Regions from separate parts of the Streptomyces sp. NPDC001373 genome, predicted to be linked through region 1. Evidence: predicted binding sites of a transcription regulator. Region 1 holds the regulator's gene; each other region holds the start of a gene.
What was found. Region 1 encodes HrcA, which represses chaperone genes, less so after heat shock. Its sites were predicted from a motif close to TTNGCACTCNGNNNNNCNGAGTGCNAA; they were not measured.
Positions count from the first base shown of each region.

Region 1 (4,783 bases):
GCGACAGCAGCCGGTCCAGGGCGGCTGGCCACTGGCCCGGCACCGCGTCCGAGCCGGCCTGCGGCTCCCCGGACTCCTCGACCAGGTCCCCGCAGAACACCGTCTCCCGCTCGCCCGGCACGAAGACCGCCAGGTCGTGCTGGGAGTGCGCGGGCCCCACGTTGGCCAGCAGCACCTGAACGCCGCCCAGCTCCAGCGTCCACTCGCCCGACACCAGGTGCTCCGGCGCCTTGAGCAGGCCGCAGGCCTCGGCGGCCGCGTCCTGCGCCAGGCCGTGGGCCACCGCACTGCAGCGGAGCTCCTCGCGGCCCCGGGGCGTCGCCAGCAGCCGGTCCAGGCCGACCGCGCCGTAGACCTGGGCACCCGCGAAGGCGGAACCGCCCAGTACGTGGTCGAAATGTCCGTGGGTGAATGCGATATGGGTCACGTGCCGGCCGGTCAGCCGCTCCGCCTCGGCGCGGATCCCTGCCCCCTCCCGGACGCTCGACCCGGGGTCGATCAGGAGTACCGAGTCGTCCCCCACCACCAGCCCCACCGTGCAGTCCCACACCGGGAGCCGTCGCCGCCCCGCCCGCCCGGTCAGCCGTTCCCAGCCCGCCTCTTCCCATCGCGTCTCCATGCCGCGACGCTACCTGGCGGGCCGCCCTTGCCTGCGCCGTACTGCCCGGCCGTACACTGACCGGGGGGTCTCTGGCACTCGGGCGAGCAGAGTGCCAGCCGATCACCGCCGCAGGACGGTCCGACCGGGACCGCCCGACCAGGACCGCCCGACGACCGACCGCATCAGGAGGTGTGCGCGATGCTCAGTGAACGCAGACTCGAGGTGCTGCGCGCCATCGTCCAGGACTACGTCGGGACGGAGGAGCCCGTCGGCTCCAAGGCCCTCACCGAGCGGCACAAGCTGGGCGTCTCACCGGCCACCGTGCGCAACGACATGGCCGTGCTGGAGGAGGAGGGCTACATCGCCCAGCCCCACACCAGCGCCGGCCGGATCCCCACCGACAAGGGCTACCGCCTCTTCGTCGACAGGCTGGCCGGCGTCAAGCCGCTGTCGACGCCCGAGCGCCGCGCCATCCAGAACTTCCTCGACGGGGCCGTGGACCTCGACGACGTCGTCGGCCGCACGGTACGGCTGCTCGCGCAGCTGACCCGCCAGGTCGCCGTCGTCCAGTACCCGTCGCTGAGCCGCTCCACCGTCCGGCACGTCGAGCTGCTGTCGCTGGCCCCGGCCCGGCTGATGCTCGTCCTGATCACCGACACCGGGCGGGTCGAGCAGCGCATGGTCGACACCCAGACCCCCTTCGGCGAGAACTCCCTCGCCGATCTGCGGGCGCGGCTCAACAGCCGGGTCGTCGGACGTCGCTTCACCGACGTCCCGAACCTGGTGCAGGACCTTCCGGAGTCGTTCGAGATCGACGACCGGGCGACCGTCAAGGCGGTGCTCGCGACCCTTCTCGAAACCCTGGCCGAGGAGGCGGAGGAGCGGCTGATGATCGGCGGCACCGCCAACCTCACGCGCTTCGGACATGATTTTCCCCTGACGATCAGGCCGGTGCTCGAAGCGCTGGAGGAGCACGTGGTGCTCCTCAAGCTGCTGGGCGAGGCCGGGGAGTCGGGGATGGCCGTACGGATCGGGCACGAGAACGCCTACGAGGGACTCAACTCCACGTCGGTCGTCTCCGTCGGCTACGGTTCGGGCGGCGAGGCAGTCGCCAAACTCGGCGTGGTCGGACCGACCCGCATGGACTACCCCGGAACGATGGGAGCGGTACGCGCAGTGGCACGTTACGTCGGACAGATCCTGGCGGAGTCGTAAGTGGCCACGGACTACTACGCCGTACTCGGCGTGCGCCGCGACGCATCGCAGGACGAGATCAAGAAGGCCTTCCGCCGCCTCGCGCGTGAACTCCACCCGGACGTGAACCCGGACCCGAAGACGCAGGAGCGCTTCAAGGAGATCAACGCGGCCTACGAGGTCCTCTCCGACCCGCAGAAGAAGCAGGTCTACGACCTCGGCGGCGACCCGCTGTCCTCCTCGGGCGGCGGTGGCGGCGCGGGCGGCTTCGGAGCGGGTGGCTTCGGCAACTTCTCCGACATCATGGACGCCTTCTTCGGCCAGTCCTCGCAGCGCGGACCGCGCTCGCGGACCCGCCGCGGCCAGGACGCCATGATCCGCCTGGACCTGGAGCTGGACGAGGCCGCCTTCGGCACGACCAAGGACATCCAGGTCGACACCGCCGTGGTCTGCGGCACCTGCTCCGGCGAGGGCGCCGCCCCCGGCACGTCCGCGCAGACCTGTGACATGTGCCGCGGCCGCGGTGAGGTCTCGCAGGTCACCCGGTCCTTCCTGGGCCAGGTCATGACCTCGCGCCCCTGCCCGCAGTGCCAGGGCTTCGGCACCGTGGTCCCGACCCCGTGCCACGAGTGCGCGGGCGACGGCCGGGTCCGCTCCCGCCGCAGCCTGACGGTCAAGATCCCGGCCGGTGTCGAGAACGGCACCCGGATCCAGCTCGCGGGCGAGGGCGAGGTCGGCCCCGGCGGCGGCCCCGCCGGCGACCTGTACGTGGAGATCCACGAGCTGCCGCACCCGACCTTCCAGCGGCGCGGGGACGACCTGCACTGCACGGTCACCATCCCCATGACGGCCGCGGCCCTGGGCACCAAGTGCCCGCTGGAGACGCTGGACGGCATGGAGGAGATCGACGTCCGGCCCGGCACCCAGTCCGGCCAGGCCATCCCGCTGCACGGGCGCGGCGTCACGCACCTGCGCGGCGGCGGCCGAGGCGACCTGATCGTCCACGTCGAGGTCACCACCCCCGGCAAGCTGGACGCCCAGCAGGAGGAGCTGCTGCGCCAGCTCGCGAAGCTGCGCGGCGAGGAGCGGCCCATGGGCCAGTTCGCGCCGGGCCAGCAGGGTCTGTTCAGCCGTCTGAAGGACGCGTTCAACGGCCGCTGACCGCCCCGGCGGCAGCGCGTGCAGGAGCCCGGTACGGACACCCCGAACCGGGCTCCTCGCCGTAGGGGCCGGTGCCGCCCCCGGCTCCGGAGAGCGGACTATGCCAGGCGAATGGCATGATTCGGCGCCGTGACCCGGACATGGCACGATGCAGTCCATGTCCTCCGCACCGAACGGTCTCCACCCGTACCCGATCGTGCAGGCTCCCATGGCGGGCGGGATCTCCTGCCCGCCGCTCGTCGCCGCCGTGTGCGAAGCGGGCGGGCTAGGCTTCCTGGCCGGCGGCTACAAGACCGCCGACGGCATGTACCAGGAGATCAAGCAGGCGCGCGGGCTCACCCGGCGGCCCTTCGGCGTGAACCTCCTCCTGCCCCAGACCGGCCACGCCGAACCCGCCGCCGTCGAGGCCTACCGCGGGCAGCTGGCCGGCGAGGCGAGCTGGTACGACGTCTCCCTCGCCGAAGAGGACATCATCGGCACCTGCGACGACGGCTACGACGCCAAGCTCGCCATCCTGATCGAGGACCCCGTGCGGGTCGTCTCCTTCACCTTCGGCTGTCCCGAACCCGCCGCGCTCGCGCGCCTGAGGGCGGCCGGCACGTACACGATCGTCACCGTGACCGCGCCCGAGGAGGCCCGCGTCGCCCAGGCGGCCGGCGCCGACGCCGTCTGCGTCCAGGGCGTCGAGGCCGGCGGCCACCAGGGCACCCACCGCGACGACCCGCAGACCGACGGCACGGCGGGCGTCGGCCTGCTCGCCCTGGTCACCCAGGTCCGGGAGGCCGTGGCACTGCCGATCATCGCGGCCGGTGGGGTGATGCGCGGGGCCCAGATCGCCGCCCTGCTCGCGGCCGGAGCCGAGTCCGCGCAGCTCGGCACGGCCTTCCTGGCCTGCCCGGAGTCGGGCGCCCACCCGCTGCACAAGAAGGCCCTGACCGACCCGGTGTTCCCGCACACGGAGCTCACCCGGGCCTTCTCGGGCCGGCCCGCGCGGGGCCTGGTGAACCGCTTCATGCGCGATCACGGCCCCTACGCCCCGGCCGCCTACCCCCAGATCCACCACATGACCTCGGGGCTGCGCGCTGCGGCGGCCGCGGCCGGGGACCCGCAGGGCATGGCCCTGTGGGCGGGGCAGGGGCACCGGCTGGCCCGGGCGCTGCCGGCGGGGGAGCTGGTGGAGGTGCTGGCGGCCGAAACGTCCCAGGCGCAGAACGCGTTGAAGGTGTTGCAGATGAGGAGAGCGTCATGACGGCCCCCGTGTTCGTGGTCGAAGAGGTCCCCGCGGGGCCGGAGTTCGTGCTGGAGGGCCCCGAGGGGCGGCACGCGGTGTCCGTGAAGCGCCTGGGTCCTGGCGAGGACGTGGTCCTCACCGACGGGCGCGGCCGCTGGGTGGAGGGCGTGGTCAGGGCGGCCGAGGGCAAGGACCGCCTGGTGGTCACGGACCTGCACGGGATCCGGGAGGAGCCGGAGCCGGCCGTGCGGATCACGGTGGTGCAGGCGCTGCCCAAGGGCGACCGGGGCGAGGTCGCGGTGGAGACGATGACGGAGACGGGCGTCGACGCGATCGTGCCGTGGCAGGCCTCGCGGTGCATCACCCAGTGGCGGGGCGAGCGCGGCGCCAAGTCCCTGGCCAAGTGGCGGGCCACCGCCCGGGAGTCGGGCAAGCAGTCGCGCCGGGTGCGCTTCCCGGAGGTGGGCGAGGCGCTGTCCACGAAGCAGGTGGCCGCGCTCCTGGCCGGCGCCGACCTGGCGATGGTGCTCCACGAGGACCGCGAGGCGGCCTCGGAGCCCCTGGCGACGGCCGCGCTTCCCGCGTCCGGCTCGGTG
Region 1 is NZ_JBIAWQ010000009.1:171,159-175,941, forward strand. Features, by position in the region: gene ACFY15_RS21560 (MBL fold metallo-hydrolase) at 1-619, opposite strand, end outside; gene hrcA (heat-inducible transcriptional repressor HrcA) at 800-1,816, shown strand; gene dnaJ (molecular chaperone DnaJ) at 1,817-2,956, shown strand; gene ACFY15_RS21575 (nitronate monooxygenase) at 3,114-4,205, shown strand; gene ACFY15_RS21580 (16S rRNA (uracil(1498)-N(3))-methyltransferase) at 4,202-4,783, shown strand, end outside.

Region 2 (4,783 bases), on a different contig from region 1:
ATCCGCTGGAGCCGCTCGGTGTCGGCCAGCGCGGCGGCCACCGACGCCCGGTCGGGCCGCTCCATGGCGAGGGCCACCTCCAGCCGGGAGCGGACGGCGGCCAGCGGGTTGCGCAGCTCGTGCGAGGCGTCGGCGGTGAACTGCCGCTGCCGGGCGTCGGAGCGCTCCAGCCGGTCGAGGGTGTCGTTCACGGTCCGGGCCAGCTGGGCGATCTCGTCCGCGCCGCCCGGGTCGGGGACGCGGCGGTCCAGCTCGCTCGCGGTGACGGCGGCCAGCCCGGAGCGGATCGCGGCGACGGGGCGCAGCGCGTGCCCGGTGGCCCACCAGGCCAGGGCCGCCGCGAAGGCGGTCAGTGGCGGGGCGCCGGCGAGCAGTCCGACCGCGACGGCGCGGGTGGCGTCGTCGACGTCGCCGAGGACGGTCATCGCGTAGACGGTGTGCGGGGCGGCCGGGTCGTGCGCCGCGGGCGGCCCGGGGGCGGCGACCGCGACGACCACCCGCCGCTGACCGCCGGGGTGCGCGGGCGCGAGGACGGCCGACCGGGAGTCCTGCCCGGGCCCGGGGCGCAGCCCGTCGAGGCGGGGGATGTCCCGGGGCTCCCCGCCCGCCGCGGTGCTGGCCACGGTCCGGCCCTGCGCGTCGCGTACGAGGACCAGGTCGACCCCCGTCTCGGGCGCGGGCAGCCGGCCGCCGGGCGGGAGGGTCCGGGTGTCGACCTGCGCGGCGACCTTCCGTGCGGCGAGCTCGGTGCGGCCGGTGGTGTTGTCGAGGAGGTTGCCGCGCATCAGGGTGTACAGCCACAGGCCGCCGGTGGCGAGCACGGCGGCCATCGCGAGCGCGGCGGCGAGCGCGGTCCGCGCGCGGAGGCTGCTCACCACCGTCAGCCGCCGTCCGGGGCCATGCGGTAGCCGGTGCCGTGGACGGTGAGGATGGAGCGGCGGCCGAAGGGCGCGTCGATCTTCTTGCGCAGGGAGGAGACGTAGACCTCGACGATGTTGGGGTCGACGCCGTGCGGGGAGTCCCAGACCTCGTCGAGGATGTCCTGCTTGGCGACGGCCCGGCCGGGCCGCTCCATCAGGCAGGCGAGGACGCCGAGCTCGCGGGCGGTGAGTTCGATGTCCTGGCTGCCGCGGCGGCAGCGGCGGTCGTGCGGGTCGAGGAGCAGGTCGCCCGCCCGCAGGACGGCGGGTCCGGGGCCGGCGGGGCCGGCGGGGCCGGCGGCGCGGCGGGCGAGGGCGCGCAGGCGGGCGCCGAGCACGACGAAGGAGAACGGCTTGGTGAGGTAGTCGTCGGCCCCGGCGTCGAGGCCCTCGGCCTCGTCGTACTCGCCGTCCTTGGCGGTGAGCACCAGGACGGGGGTGGGGTCGCCGTGGGCGCGCATGCGGGCGCAGATCTCGGCGCCGCCGAGGCCGGGGAGCATGAGGTCCAGGAGGACGACGTCGTACGGCCCGCCGGTGAGGGCCAGTTCCAGCCCCCGGTGCCCGTCGTGGGCGACCTCGACGCGGTGGCCCTCGGCGGACAGGCCCTGCCGGAGGGACTCGGCCAGGTTCTCTTCGTCTTCGACGACCAGGATGCGCACGCGCCAAGCCTCACATACCGGGCGCCGGACCGGCCCGGGGCGGGCCCTGCGGGGCCGTCGCCGCGAGCGGTCCCCCGCCGGGGACGGGTTTTCGGCGGCGGGGCCGGACGCGGCGGGGGCCGGGTTTGGGCCAAGTGGGGGGTTCGGCGGCCGGAATACGTGGATCCAGCGGAGCGTGTTGGCACTCCGCTTGACCGAGTGCTAATCGCCGGAATAGTGTCACACCTGGCACTCGCCCCCGGTGAGTGCCAACACAGCGACAGGCAGGTCCGGCACCCGCGACGACGGATCGACCTGGTCGCCACCTCAGACAGTTAACCCCGGATCTCCGAAGGGGGAGGTCGGATCGTGACGACCGCCAGCTCCAAGGTTGCCATCAAGCCGCTTGAGGACCGCATCGTGGTCCAGCCGCTCGACGCCGAGCAGACCACGGCCTCCGGCCTGGTCATCCCGGACACCGCGAAGGAGAAGCCCCAGGAGGGCGTCGTCCTCGCGGTCGGCCCGGGCCGCTTCGAGGACGGCCAGCGTCTCCCGCTGGACGTCTCCGTCGGCGACATCGTGCTGTACAGCAAGTACGGCGGCACCGAAGTGAAGTACAGCGGCGAGGAGTACCTCGTCCTCTCGGCCCGCGACGTGCTCGCGATCGTCGAGAAGTAATCACTTCTCACGCATTGCTTTGAACTGCGCCCCTGGTCACCCCGCTGATTGCCGGGCGGCGAGGGGCGCGGTTCGTTAAACCCGAGTTTTCGAGAGGGCTGAACCGCTCCCATGGCGAAGATCCTGAAGTTCGACGAGGACGCCCGTCGCGCCCTCGAGCGCGGCGTCAACAAGCTTGCCGACACGGTCAAGGTGACGATCGGCCCCAAGGGCCGCAACGTCGTCATCGACAAGAAGTTCGGCGCCCCCACCATCACCAACGACGGTGTCACCATCGCCCGCGAGGTCGAGCTGGACGACCCGTACGAGAACCTCGGCGCCCAGCTCGTGAAGGAGGTGGCGACCAAGACCAACGACATCGCGGGTGACGGCACCACCACCGCCACCGTGCTCGCCCAGGCGCTCGTCCGGGAGGGTCTGCGCAACGTCGCCGCCGGTGCCTCCCCGGCCGCCCTGAAGAAGGGCATCGACGCCGCGGTCAAGGCCGTGTCCGACGAGCTCCTCGCGACCGCCCGCCCGATCGAGGACAAGTCCGACATCGCCGCCGTGGCCGCGCTCTCCGCGCAGGACTCGCAGGTCGGCGAGCTCATCGCCGAGGCGATGGACAAGGTCGGCAAGGACGGTGTCATCACCGTCGAGGAGTCCAACGCCTTCGGCCTGGAGCTGGAGTTCACCGAGGGCATGGCCTTCGACAAGGGCTACCTCTCGCCGTACATGGTCACCGACCAGGAGCGTATGGAGGCCGTCCTCGACGACCCGTACATCCTGATCAACCAGGGCAAGATCTCCTCCATCCAGGACCTCCTGCCGCTGCTGGAGAAGGTCATCCAGGCGGGTGGCTCCAAGCCGCTGCTGATCATCGCCGAGGACGTCGAGGGCGAGGCGCTCTCCACCCTCGTCGTCAACAAGATCCGCGGCACCTTCAACGCGGTCGCCGTCAAGGCCCCGGGCTTCGGCGACCGTCGCAAGGCGATGCTCCAGGACATGGCCACCCTCACCGGTGCCACCGTCATCGCCGAGGAGGTCGGCCTCAAGCTCGACCAGGCCGGTCTGGACGTCCTCGGTTCCGCGCGCCGCGTGACCATCTCCAAGGACGACACGACCATCGTCGACGGTGGCGGCAACGCCGCTGACGTCGCGGGCCGCGTCAACCAGATCAAGGCCGAGATCGAGTCCACGGACTCCGACTGGGACCGCGAGAAGCTCCAGGAGCGCCTGGCGAAGCTCGCCGGCGGCGTCTGCGTCATCAAGGTCGGCGCCGCCACCGAGGTGGAGCTCAAGGAGAAGAAGCACCGTCTCGAGGACGCCATCTCCGCGACCCGCGCCGCGGTCGAGGAGGGCATCGTCTCCGGTGGTGGCTCCGCGCTCGTCCACGCCGTCAAGGTCCTCGAGGGCAACCTCGGCCTGACCGGCGACGAGGGCACGGGTGTGGCCGTCGTCCGCCGCGCCGCCGTCGAGCCGCTGCGCTGGATCGCCGAGAACGCCGGCCTCGAGGGCTACGTCATCACCTCGAAGGTGGCGGAGCTGGAGAAGGGCAACGGCTTCAACGCCGCCTCCGGCGAGTACGGCGACCTGGTCAAGGCCGGCGTCATCGACCCGGTCAAGGTCACCCGCTCCGCGCTGGAGAACGCCGCTTCCATCGCCTCCCTGCTGCTCACGACCGAGACCCTGGTCGTCGAGAAGCCGGCGGAGGAGGAGGCCGAGGCCGGTCACGGTCACGGCCACGGTCACAGCCACTGAGGCTGATGCCTGAGCGCTAGCCGAGAAGGCCCTGGTCACCGCTGCAACGCGGGGGTGACCAGGGCCTCTTGCGTGCCGGCCTACTCGGGCAGCATGCCCATCTGGCGCATCAGGCCGGGCGCGTCGTAGTACCACCAGCCCTCGGCGATCCGGCCGTTGTCGAGGCGGAAGGTCGTACACCCCGACATCGTCACTTCCCTGCCCGTGGGGGCGACGCCCATGAACGCGCCCTTCTGGGTGCCCTTCCAGTTCCAGAGCGTCGTGACGCAGTCGCCTTCGGCGATCTGGCGGGTCTGGTCGAAGGAGAAGTCGAAGGCTTCCCTCCACTTGCTGATGGTCTGCTGCATGCCGTCGCGGCCGTCGCTCTGACCCTCGCCCTCCATGACGTCGTGGTCGGTGTAGTCCATGGCCAGGCACTCCTCCAGGGCGGCGAAGTCGCCCTTGTGGATGCACTCCTCGAACATCCGGTTCACGACGAGCTTGTTGAGGTACTCGTCGCGGACCACGTCGAGGTTCATGAACTTCGGCATCCCCTCACAGAGGGCGACCATCTCCTGGAACATCCGGTCCGTCTCGGGGAGGTGGGAGTTCTTCATCGCCTCCTCGTAGGAGGGGAATTCGACGAGGTCCACGTAGTGGTTCTGGGCCTCGCGGTCCCTGCCGATCATGGTGTGCGTGACCGTGCGCCTCCCGCTGGTCTGTTCCGCGTAGCGGTCGATGAGCGCGTTCATCTCGTCGAACCGCCTGGTTTCGTAGTCGATCACCTGTACGAACGTCATCGGGTCGCCTCCCGCAGTGGATGAGACA
Region 2 is NZ_JBIAWQ010000001.1:965,067-969,849, reverse strand. Features, by position in the region: gene ACFY15_RS04690 (sensor histidine kinase) at 1-875, opposite strand, end outside; gene ACFY15_RS04685 (response regulator transcription factor) at 881-1,579, opposite strand; gene groES (co-chaperone GroES) at 1,928-2,236, shown strand; gene groL (chaperonin GroEL) at 2,348-3,976, shown strand; gene ACFY15_RS04670 (ester cyclase) at 4,057-4,755, opposite strand.
Region 2: groES (co-chaperone GroES) is a predicted target of HrcA. The motif match lies at 1,758-1,784, and genes of this name have one in related genera.

Region 3 (4,783 bases), on a different contig from region 1:
CGTTCCGCGCCGCCGGCCTGGCCTGACCCTTCCCCAGCACTCCACGGAAAGGCGGTAGCGCCATGAGCGTCAACGTCCGCATCCCCACCATCCTGCGCACCTACACCGGCGGCGCCGCCGAGGTCCCGGCCGAGGGGGCAACCCTCGCCGAGGTCATCGACTCCCTGGAGGCGAACCACCCGGGGATCGCCGCGCGCGTCCTGGACGACCAGGGCAGGCTGCGCCGCTTCGTGAACGTCTACGTCAACGACGACGACGTGCGCTTCGAGGGCGGCCTGCAGGCGGCGACGCCGGACGGCGCCGGCGTCTCGATCATCCCCGCCGTGGCGGGCGGCTGCTGATCCCGGGAATCTGAATTGCCCCCTCCGCTAAAAGTGGAGGGGGCAATTCTGCTTGGTTGGGCGCGGTAGAGTTGGGGAAGTCCCCTCCGCTGTTCTTGCCCGCCGCATATGAACGGGCTGCGGGAGGGTTGACATTGAGTCAACATGCGTGTGCCTTTTGGGGCGTTGGTGAGGGTTGTCTGGCCCGACTTGCCCAGGAATAGGCCAAATTTTCAGCCCATTTCCCCTTTTGCGCGTGTCCAGATTTCTCGTCGGAATGACCTGTTGCAGACAGCAGCGGTGCAGATACATTCAGCCCCGGTCGAGGCGTTCCGGCGCAAGTTCTGACCCGGGTCCGCGAAGTGCGGACCTGCGCAAGGGCCAGTAATAGGGGAGTTAGGCATGGCTCAGGGCACCGTCAAGTGGTTCAACGCGGAGAAGGGCTACGGCTTCATCGCGGTCGACGGTGGTGCGGATGTGTTCGTCCACTACAGCGCCATCCAGATGGACGGGTACCGCACCCTTGAAGAGGGTCAGCGTGTCGAGTTCGAGATCTCGCAGGGCCAGAAGGGTCCGCAGGCGGACATGGTCAAGCTCGCGGCCGGCTGAGTCGAAGCGCGATCGGCCACCGACGCACGCACCAACACGTGAGGGGCCCACATCCCGGACGGGATGCGGGCCCCTCACGTATGTCCGGGTTCGTAGGTCCCGGCCCGGCATGGCTCGAAGCCGCTTGCACTCGTGGGGGCCGAGTGCTAATCATTGGCGTTAGCACTCTCCGGGTGAGAGTGCTACAAGACGAGGACCGGGCCGGTGAGGCCCGCAGGGTCCGGCGGGAAGGAACCGCCGGGTCGGCAGGCCGTCCGTCGCGGGCGCGGGCGCGGTCCGGAGCAATCCACCCTCCCCTGGTGCCTGGCGGCGCGGGGGGAACCCCAGTCCTGGAGGACCACTTCAGATGGCCAAGATCATTTCGTTCAACGAGGAGGCCCGGCGCGGTCTCGAGCGTGGCATGAACCAGCTCGCCGACGCCGTCAAGGTCACCCTTGGCCCCAAGGGTCGCAACGTCGTCCTTGAGAAGAAGTGGGGTGCGCCCACGATCACCAACGACGGCGTCTCCATCGCCAAGGAGATCGAGCTCGAGGACCCCTACGAGAAGATCGGCGCCGAGCTGGTCAAGGAAGTCGCCAAGAAGACGGACGACGTCGCCGGCGACGGTACGACCACCGCCACCGTCCTCGCTCAGGCGCTCGTCCGCGAGGGTCTGCGCAACGTGGCCGCCGGCGCCAACCCGATGGCCCTCAAGCGTGGTATCGAGAAGGCCGTCGAGGCCGTCTCCGCCGCCCTGCTCGCCCAGGCCAAGGATGTCGAGACCAAGGAGCAGATCGCTTCCACGGCCTCCATCTCCGCCGCCGACACCCAGATCGGCGAGCTCATCGCCGAGGCCATGGACAAGGTCGGCAAGGAAGGCGTCATCACCGTCGAGGAGTCCCAGACCTTCGGTCTGGAGCTGGAGCTCACCGAGGGCATGCGCTTCGACAAGGGCTACATCTCGGCGTACTTCGCCACCGACATGGAGCGTATGGAGGCGTCGCTCGACGACCCGTACATCCTGATCGTCAACTCCAAGATCGGCTCGGTCAAGGACCTGCTGCCGCTCCTGGAGAAGGTCATGCAGTCCGGCAAGCCGCTGCTGATCATCGCCGAGGACGTCGAGGGCGAGGCCCTGTCGACCCTGGTCGTCAACAAGATCCGCGGCACCTTCAAGTCCGTCGCCGTCAAGGCCCCGGGCTTCGGCGACCGCCGCAAGGCCATGCTCGGTGACATCGCCATCCTCACGGGCGGCACGGTCATCTCCGAGGAGGTCGGCCTCAAGCTGGAGAACGCCGGTCTCGACCTGCTCGGCCGCGCCCGCAAGGTCGTCATCACCAAGGACGAGACCACCATCGTCGACGGTGCCGGTGACAGCGACCAGGTCCAGGGCCGCGTCAACCAGATCCGCGCCGAGATCGAGAACTCCGACTCGGACTACGACCGCGAGAAGCTCCAGGAGCGCCTCGCGAAGCTGGCCGGCGGCGTGGCCGTCATCAAGGCCGGTGCCGCGACCGAGGTCGAGCTCAAGGAGCGCAAGCACCGCATCGAGGACGCCGTCCGCAACGCGAAGGCGGCCGTCGAGGAGGGCATCGTCGCCGGCGGTGGCGTGGCCCTGCTCCAGGCCTCCTCGGTCTTCGAGAAGCTGGAGCTCTCGGGTGACGAGGCGACCGGCGCCAACGCCGTGAAGCTCGCGCTGGAGGCCCCGCTGAAGCAGATCGCCGTCAACGGTGGTCTCGAGGGCGGCGTCGTCGTGGAGAAGGTGCGCAACCTGGCCGTCGGCCACGGTCTGAACGCCGCCACGGGCGAGTACGTCGACATGATCGCCGAGGGCATCATCGACCCGGCGAAGGTGACGCGCTCCGCGCTGCAGAACGCCGCGTCCATCGCCGCGCTCTTCCTGACCACCGAGGCCGTCATCGCCGACAAGCCGGAGAAGGCCGCCGCCGCTCCGGGCGGCATGCCGGGCGGTGACATGGACTTCTGATCGGCCCCCGGCTGATCGGCTGTTCTCGAACGAGGGCGGCACCCCTTCCCGGCGGAGGGGGTGCCGCCCTCGGGCGTTTCCGGGGCGGACTCAGCGGGCGTAGTCCTTGAGCTTCTCGGTGTCCAGCGTGATCCCCACGGGGGCGGGCAGCGTGACCGTCTTCCCGTAGGCGTACGAGACGGACCGCCGGTACATCCCGTCCTCGGGGTCGCTGTGGACGGTGAGCACGTCCTCGTCCCGGTCGACGAGGAGGAACACCGGGATGCCCGCCTGGGCGTACGCGGTGCGCTTCTCGCGCCGGTCGCGCCGGTCGGTATCAGGGTCGAAGGACGTGACCTCCACGACCATCAGCGTCCCGGCCGGATCCGCCCACTCGCCTTCCTGCGCGGCGTAGTGGTCGTACGGCGCGAGCGCGCCGTCCGCGCGGGCCCGCCCGGTGCGGTAGCTCTCCACCTTCAGCCCCTGCTCGGGGTAGAGGGCGAGCTCCGGGCGCTGCCGCATGCACTGGCGCAGCAGCCACATCACGATGGCGCCGTGGCGCTGATCGGGCAACGGCTTGACTCCGAGCTTTCCGTTGATGAATTCGAGCGTGACCGTCTCGGGCGCGCGGCGGGCCAGCGTCTCGAAGTCCTCCAGGGACATCTGGGCGTGTGCGGCGGTGCTGGGGGTCATGGGGTCGCCTCCTCGACACCATGGTGCCCGGGTTCGGCGCCGGTGGAGCGGGGGACTGGTCATCGGCGGTTCCCTTCGCGGATGCGGGCCGCGTGGGCGCGGACCTCGGCCGGGGTGAGGGTCGGGGTGAAGACCGGCGGCCGGGTGCCTCCGGGGCGGCAGGCGCGGCAGCGGCCTTCGGCGAAGGCGGCGGGCGGGCCGGGCGCGCGGCATTCGGTGCACTCGACGCGGACCGGGGGTGCCGCTGCCGGGGCCGGGGCGGGCGGTGCGGCGGGGAGTTTGGACTCCAGGCGCTTGCGGACCAGGGCCGCCGGGTGGTGGACCGGGGAGGGCAGACCGGCGGTGAGGGCGAGCCGGATGCGGTCGGGGCTGACGCCCCGGGCCAGCCAGGGCACGAGGAGCGGGGCGAGGGCCGCGCAGTCGGCCTTGGAGAGCGCGAGGGCGGGGGCGGAGCGGCCGAGCGAGGCGAGGATGCCGTACGCGTCGGCGGCGGGCAGGGCCGGTACCGGGGGTGGTGGCGGGGGTGCGGGGAGCGCCGCGGACGGCCGCGGGGCGGGGGCCACGCCTCCGGCTGGTGCCGGGTGCGGGACCGGGGGCGGAGCCGGTACCGGGACCGAAGCCGGTGCCCGGGGCGGCAGGGCCGGTACGAGGGCTGGGGCCGAAGCCGAAGCCGGGGGCGGGGCCGGTGAGGGTGGTGGCGGGGCGGCCGGTGCGGGGGAATCCCTCCGGGTGAACCGGGCCCACCAGACGCCGTCCCGTGGGGTGCGGGAGAAGTACGTACGGGTCACCCAGCGGGTCTCCGCCCCCGGCAGCCGCTGCCGTACCCGGTGCAGGTGTCCGGCGGTGGCCAGTCGGCTGAGGGCGGTGCGCAGGGCGCACTGGCCCCACAGGGGCAGGACGGCGGCGAGGGTCTTCACGCTGATGTCCGCGCCGTCCGGCAGGCGGTCGAGGTACCCGGCGACGGCCGCCTCCCGGGCCGGGAGGTGCGCGAAGTCGCGGGCGGTGCGGGGCGCTTGCTCCGGTGCGGCGATTTTGCCGTAGCCGGGCTTGGCGAGGGGGTGCGGGGCGGCACTAAGCTGGCTGTCATCCATGGGATCGCTTTTCTTGGGTTCGATCTCGTTGGTCAGGCCCTCGTGTGGTGTTGGCGCACCAGCGGGGGCCGATTTCTTTTCCAGCCGCAAGGTAGGGCCTGATGGCCCTGGGTGGCAAACCCGTC
Region 3 is NZ_JBIAWQ010000011.1:160,632-165,414, reverse strand. Features, by position in the region: gene thrC (threonine synthase) at 1-26, shown strand, start outside; gene ACFY15_RS24545 (MoaD/ThiS family protein) at 63-341, shown strand; gene ACFY15_RS24540 (cold-shock protein) at 723-929, shown strand; gene groL (chaperonin GroEL) at 1,276-2,895, shown strand; gene ACFY15_RS24530 (Uma2 family endonuclease) at 2,986-3,567, opposite strand; gene ACFY15_RS24525 (hypothetical protein) at 3,627-4,658, opposite strand.
Region 3: groL (chaperonin GroEL) is a predicted target of HrcA. The motif match lies at 1,053-1,079, and genes of this name have one in related genera.